One region of the Litoribrevibacter euphylliae genome, then DNA from elsewhere that is predicted to be linked to it. Evidence: predicted binding sites of a transcription regulator. Region 1 holds the regulator's gene; each other region holds the start of a gene.

Region 1 (2,271 bases):
GTCTTTTCTCGGCAATCCTCCTAGTATTCCCATGATCAAAACGGAGTACGCAAGTTTAAGACAATGGACAATCTAGCCAAGCACATCAAACTACAATTTCCTGAATACCTACAATTGATGCGCATTAATAAGCCCATCGGTATTTTTCTGTTGCTTTGGCCGACTTTATGGGCACTGTGGGTAGCTGCAGAAGGCGTTCCACACGTTTTAAATTTAGTGATCTTCGTTCTAGGTGTCGTGTTTATGCGTTCCGCCGGCTGTGTTATTAATGACTACGCCGATCGCGACTTTGATTTGCATGTTCGCAGAACTCAAGATCGTCCTTTGACATCAGGCCGTGTCACCACCAAAGAAGCCTTATTGCTCTTCGCTACGTTAGTGTTCACATCGTTTGTATTGGTGCTTTTTACCAACCTAGAAACGATCTATATGTCTTGTGGCGCACTCTTCTTAGCGGCACTTTACCCCTTTATGAAACGCTACACCTACTTCCCGCAGGTGTTTCTGGGTGCCGCATTTGCCTGGGCTGTGCCAATGGCCTTCACCGCAGAAACACAATCGGTTTCAGAAGTCACTTGGTTGTTGTACGCCGCAACCTTATTATGGACAATTGCCTACGATACCCAATACGCCATGGTTGACCGTGAAGATGACTTAAAGATCGGCATCAAATCAACGGCCATTCTATTTGGCGACATGGATAATATCGCCATCATCAGCCTTCAGGTGCTGACCCTCTGCACGCTGTTATTAGCAGCAAACCAGTTATCCGCAGGTATTTTCTTTTATCTTGGATTACTCGCCGCCACCGGCTTCTTTGTCTATCAATACACCCTCACGCAACACCGTGATCGCGATATGTGTTTTAAAGCATTTCTGAATAATCACTGGGTTGGCGCAAGCATTTTTACCGGTATTTTTATCGACTATTTAGTACGCTGATTAACTGGCTTAAACCGCGGATGGGCCATACTTATGGCGTATTTACGCCCTCCAAAAACCAAATGCTTGACTCTACTTTGTGCAAGCTTTGCAATTAATGTCATACTTCTGTAACAAAACTGTCTTCTAATACGCTTGTCTTAAATTTTTGTTATTCAATAACCCAACACAGGCATGAGTGATGGCGGGAAAAAAAGTTCTAATTGTTGATGACGAAGCCCCGATCAGGGAAATGATCATGGTTGCGCTGGAAATGGCTGGCTATAACTGCCTTGAAGCCGAGAACACGCAATCTGCGCATTCAATCATCGTCGATCAACAACCAGACCTAATTCTATTGGATTGGATGCTGCCTGGCGTATCCGGTATTGAGTTTGCACGACGACTCAAGAAAGACGAATTAACCTCGGATGTACCTATTATTATGCTCACCGCGAAAAGCGAAGAGGATAATAAAATCCAAGGTTTGGAAGTGGGTGCTGATGATTACATCACCAAACCTTTCTCACCACGAGAACTGGTTGCTCGTCTTAAAGCGGTACTTCGCAGAACCACGCCTCAAGGCGTCGAAGAAACGGTCAGCGTTAATGGTCTGGAGTTAAATCCGGTGTCTCACCGCGTTTTAGCCCACGGAGACTCCATTGAGATGGGGCCAACCGAATTTCGTTTGCTGCAATTCTTTATGACACACCAAGAACGTGCTTATTCACGCAGTCAATTGCTGGATCACGTATGGGGTGGCAATGTGTATGTTGAAGAGCGAACCGTAGACGTACATATTCGTCGTCTGCGAAAAGCACTTGCGGTGACAGGGCACGATGGCCTAATTCAAACCGTTCGCGGAACCGGTTATCGCTTTTCGACAAAGGCTGCTTAGAGTAAGCTGTCAGCAACAATAAGGATAAGTACTGCAATCGACTTATCCTTTCTTTTTATCTTGTGGCTGTTGAGGGCACTCGGTGTTAAGTAATTGGTATATTGAATTACAGCGGGTAACGCTGCTGGTACTGGCTACATCTCTCATCGGATATTTCTTTGGTTTTCCTCTGGTCGGGCTCATTTTAGGTCTTGCGGCCTATGTACTGTGGAATATCCGTCAGATGTCCCGTTTGGAATCCTGGTTACAACATCAAGAGCTGGATAAGCTCCCTCTCAGTGAAGGTCTGTGGGGAAAACTCTTCGACTCCATCTATCGGCAAGAGAAAGAACACCAATCAGGCAAACGCCGCCTTCAAACCATTATTGATCGTATCCAGCAATCTACGGCAGCACTGCAAGATGCCGTCATCATGGTCGAATACGATGGCACACTGGAATGGTGGAACCGTT
Region 2 (2,271 bases), on a different contig from region 1:
CAGTGGTGTCATTGTCGGTAAAGCGGTGCTATTGGATGCAGAAAAGTTGGGACTTAACTTAACTGCAATCATTCAAGTCAGCATGGATCGCCATACCCCAGATCGTTTTGAAAACTTTGATAAAACGCTAGAGGGCTACCCTGAAGTGGTCACCTGTTCTTTGATTACCGGTCAGGCGGCAGATTATTTAGTCGAAGTGCTGGTAACCGATATGGCGCACTATCAAGAATTTCTATTGAACAAGCTGACCACTATTTCAGGCGTAACCGGGGTTCATTCAAGCTTCGTGCTGAGAAAAATCATTAACCGGACGGCTGTGCCGTTGGATCATCTGAGTCGATAAGGGAATGGGGGCGGGGCTCTTAGCTCTCCAAATCATAGCTCAAGTTAGTTCTTAACTGTCTAGCTTTTTACTGTCTATCCTTCATTACCCGTTCTTTATTGCCCACACCAGGAACTCACGATTGCCATCGCCGCCTTTGATGGAGCTTTCGATGTAGCTCTTAACGGTGAGTCCTAATTCTGAACAAGTTGCGCGAATGTGGTTCTCAACGTCTTTATAAAGTGCTGGATCACGAACAATGCCGCCTTTTCCGATGCCTTCTTTACCTACTTCAAATTGAGGTTTTACTAAAGACACTAGATGTCCGCCAGATTTCATAACGGGAGCCAGGGCAGGGAGGATCTTAGTCTGGGAAATAAAAGAGACATCCATCACCACAATATCGAAGCCTTCACTGTTGATGGTATGAGGCAACACTAATTGAGGGTCTAGTTCACGAGCGTTAATGCCTTCGTATAAGGTCACGCGGTCATCGTTTCGTAGCGTTTCAACTAATTGATCGTGACCAACCTCAACTCCAACGACATGCTTTGCGCCAGCCTGTAACAAGCAGTCAGTAAAACCACCGGTAGAACAACCCACGTCTAAACCAATCATATCTGTCACATCAATATTGTTGTCTTTCAATGCACCTTCTAGCTTTAAACCGCCACGAGAAACGAACTTGTCTTCTTCATGGGCTTCAATTTCCAGCGGTTCAGAACCTTCCAGCTTAAAACTCGGTTTGGTAATGACTTTCCATTGACTGCCTATTTGAACTTTCACTCGACCCGAACTGATGAGCTTTTGCGCGTGGGTGCGGGAGTTAGCTAAGGACTGTTCAACAAGGACTACATCAAGACGTTTCATGGACTACTCAACGAAATTCAAAGACAAAATTTGGACGGTGTTGTAATGGGATTTTGGTATTGAGAATAAAGTGTGGCAACTATACCAGAAAAGTGAATTTAAGCCTTTTTAATCTTGTTTCCGGCGGCTCATTTTTAGCTGTTGTCATTGTTTTGTCTTTTTTCTGACTTATGGCTGACATTTTTCCAGGGTAGAAATTAACCGGTTTTGTAATTGAACTAACCGGTATAAAAGTCTTAACCGCCAGGGAGATAATAATGAAGCTAGCCGCGAAAGGTTTTGGAAAAGGGGGTTTGAATATTAGCCCTATGGTTCTTGCTGTAGCTATGGGCTCAGCTGTAATGGTTGGATGCAGTGATAATGATGACTCATCTTCATCTTCGCCAAGTGTTCAAACTGGAGTATTTGTAGATTCCGCAGTGGGCGGTATTAACTATCGTACTGCCACTCAATCAGGATCAACGAATGCTGATGGTGAGTTTAACTACATCGAAGGCGAAACGGTAACCTTCTCAATCGGTGATATTGATCTTCCGGCAACAGTGGCAAGTAATCTTTTAACGCCTCTGGATTTGGCTGATTCTGATAATCCTTACGATGAAGCTGCAAATAATATTGCTCGCCTTCTTCAAACACTTGATTCAGACGGTGATGCGTCAAATGGTATCACCATTGAACAAGCAAGCCATACTGCTGCAGCTGATGCTGAAATCACTGATTGGTCTGATACGGATGCGTTCGAAACAGCGGTTAATGATGTGTTTGAGCCAGATGCAATTGTTTCTGCGAATGAGGCAGCACAGCATTTGGAAGAAACCCTTCAAGAGAATAATGGCCACGCGTCTTTGACTATGATTGGCCGTTTTGCTGAAGAACAAGAGCTGGATGAAGGCATGGCTGAAATTGTGGCTTTCCACAAAAACAGCGACAGTATTCTGGTCATCAATGCAAACGAAAAGACTGTTGATATTTTGAATGCTGCGGAGCTTTCAAGTAATGAACTTGAGTCGCCACTCACTGCCTCTAATTTGATACGTCGTTCTCAGTTGAATGTAGGCGCGGATGTCGATGCAGATGAA
Region 3 (2,271 bases), 250 kb from region 1:
GCCGAGTTGGCACGAAATCAGGCCAAAGGCATGGGCGGCAACGTTTTCTATCTTTACTCTGAACACCTTAATGACAGTTCAGCTGAACGTTTACATCTGGAAAATGAATTACATAATGCACTGGTCAAACAACAGTTTGAGGTGTTTTATCAGCCAAAACAGAATCTTAAAGACAATTGCATTGAATCCGCTGAAGCATTAATTCGCTGGAACCACCCAGAACACGGTCTCATTCCTCCGGCCAAATTTATTCCTCTGGCCGAGCAAACCGGATTAATCAATAAGATCGGGGAATTTGTACTGCGAACCGCCTGTCAGCAAGCGCGTTGGTGGTCTTTGAAAGGTTTTGGCGATCTCAAAGTCTCGGTAAATCTGTCCGCCCAGCAATTGAAAGCCGACGGCTTTATGGCGCTGTTGAAGCAAATCCTCAAAGAAACCAATCTCGAAGCGGACCGCCTGATTCTTGAAATCACCGAAAGTTTATTGATGGACGATGTCGAAACTACCATCAGCCAGCTTCAGGACATCCGTGACCTTGGCGTCGGTCTGTCCATCGACGACTTTGGCACCGGCTATTCGTCCCTGAGTTACCTTAAGCGATTCCCAATCGACATTCTTAAGATCGACCAATCCTTTATTCGTGAAATCAACACCAATCAGGACGATGCCGCCATCACCAAGGCCATTATTGCCATGGCCCATAGCCTGGATTTACGCGTAATTGCCGAAGGGGTTGAAACCATCGAGTCCCGTGAATTCTTGCGAGATCAAAACTGCGACCTCATCCAGGGCTATCTGGTCAGTCGTCCACTTACGAATGATCAAATGCAAACCATGCTGGCCAATTTCGCCGCCTAATAAAAAGTACTCAATCACCGACTTCAAACCGCTCACAAAGCAACCAACTTCTATTCATCTTCGCACCAACATCTTTTCAAACGGCCTTTAGAAAACGACCGCTGATTCCCTATTACCGGGCTTTTTGTAAGAAAAGAAGGAAATATTTCACAGAGATCAATTAAAAATCAGCATAATGTTTGATTTTTATACAATCCATTGGTATTAAAAAGTAATAGAGATTACATAAGACCGTCACAATTCAGCTTTTAAAATTTCGAATTATTGATCACCAAGGAGGCCGACTATGATCAATGGCGAAAAAGTAAGCGAAGTGAAAACCGAAATACTGAACGCAAGTATGCATGTGGAGCTAGACGGTAAAAAAGCGCGTGAGCAGGAGAAGTGCAAGAAAATGCGTGCCGCTCGCTTATCCATTGAGCTCTATCGTGAACAACAGGAACTTCGACATCAAATCGAAGAATTCCCATTTGACGAGTAACTTCGCAAATACAGTCACCGCACATCATTAGATCTCTGCGTGATTGCAATCACACCCCTGATGTTGCCAGGTTTGTGAGTGTTAAGGATCATTTTCCAATCTTTGGTGTTGGCTAGTGTTCTTGTCCCTGCTTTCTTGCTGTTTTCTTTGTTATTTAATGAAACCTTCCGCCAAAAATAAGGACTAACCTTAGTAATATACTCACCTGATTTAACGGGTTTTTCGTACCAAAATAAGGTCGACTCATGCGTGCCATCAAACTCTGTTTTACTCTGTGTCTGGCGCTGATACTAAGTGCTTGCTCCACCTTCAATGTCTCTACGGATTACAACCCGAAACTCACCACCGACCACTGGAAAAACTATCGTTGGCAACTGGCTGACATTTCTCCCAAAGACCCTTACGACAGCGACTTAACCCGCCAACGCATCGTAAACGCGATGAATAAAGAGCTACAAGCCAAAGGATTCAACTTAACCGAAAACAAAACCGCCGACTTCCACATCTCCTATTTTTTTCTGGTAGAGCCCAAAATCGACGTACATCGTTTCTATAATCACCGATGCCCTTGGGTTGGTTGCAGCCACGCCAGATACGAAACCTATGTCGACGAATACCAATACGGCTCGATCATCGTAGACATTCACGACGGAACAACCAATGAATTACAGTGGCGAGGAATCGTGGGTTCACGGGTCAGTGAAGGCGCAACGCCGCAAGAAAGGGAAGAAACAATTGGTCTGGCAATCACTGAACTAATGAAGGCGTTTCCGCCGAAGGAATCTTTAAAAGAGGAAAAAGCGCTCTAACGCATTAGCGTCGGCGCTTCTTACGCTTAGCGGCTTTGTCAGCTTTCTCGGCTTCTTTTTGAGCGCGAACTTCTTCCATTTTGATTTCTTCGGCTTGAACCATCTCAGGCGTTTCATAGGTTA

The links. The regulator PhoB, encoded in region 1, activates phosphate uptake and scavenging genes when phosphate is short. The targets are predictions, from matches to a motif close to TGTCATANNNNTGTCANA.
Region 2: the regulator PhoB is predicted to act here: its motif matches at 1,335-1,352, upstream of ACFOEK_RS09965 (choice-of-anchor I family protein).
Region 3: the regulator PhoB is predicted to act here: its motif matches at 1,080-1,097, upstream of ACFOEK_RS17300 (PA3496 family putative envelope integrity protein).

Annotation. Positions count from the first base shown of each region.
Region 1 is NZ_JBHRSZ010000007.1:215,874-218,144, forward strand. Features, by position in the region: gene ACFOEK_RS16420 (chorismate--pyruvate lyase family protein) at 1-24, shown strand, start outside; gene ubiA (4-hydroxybenzoate octaprenyltransferase) at 64-942, shown strand; gene phoB (phosphate regulon transcriptional regulator PhoB) at 1,124-1,819, shown strand; gene phoR (phosphate regulon sensor histidine kinase PhoR) at 1,902-2,271, shown strand, end outside.
Region 2 is NZ_JBHRSZ010000004.1:551,639-553,909, forward strand. Features, by position in the region: gene ACFOEK_RS09955 (Lrp/AsnC family transcriptional regulator) at 1-343, shown strand, start outside; gene ACFOEK_RS09960 (TlyA family RNA methyltransferase) at 428-1,192, opposite strand; gene ACFOEK_RS09965 (choice-of-anchor I family protein) at 1,450-2,271, shown strand, end outside.
Region 3 is NZ_JBHRSZ010000007.1:466,968-469,238, reverse strand. Features, by position in the region: gene ACFOEK_RS17305 (EAL domain-containing protein) at 1-858, shown strand, start outside; gene ACFOEK_RS17300 (PA3496 family putative envelope integrity protein) at 1,145-1,339, shown strand; gene ACFOEK_RS17295 (DUF4136 domain-containing protein) at 1,585-2,148, shown strand; gene ylqF (ribosome biogenesis GTPase YlqF) at 2,153-2,271, opposite strand, start outside.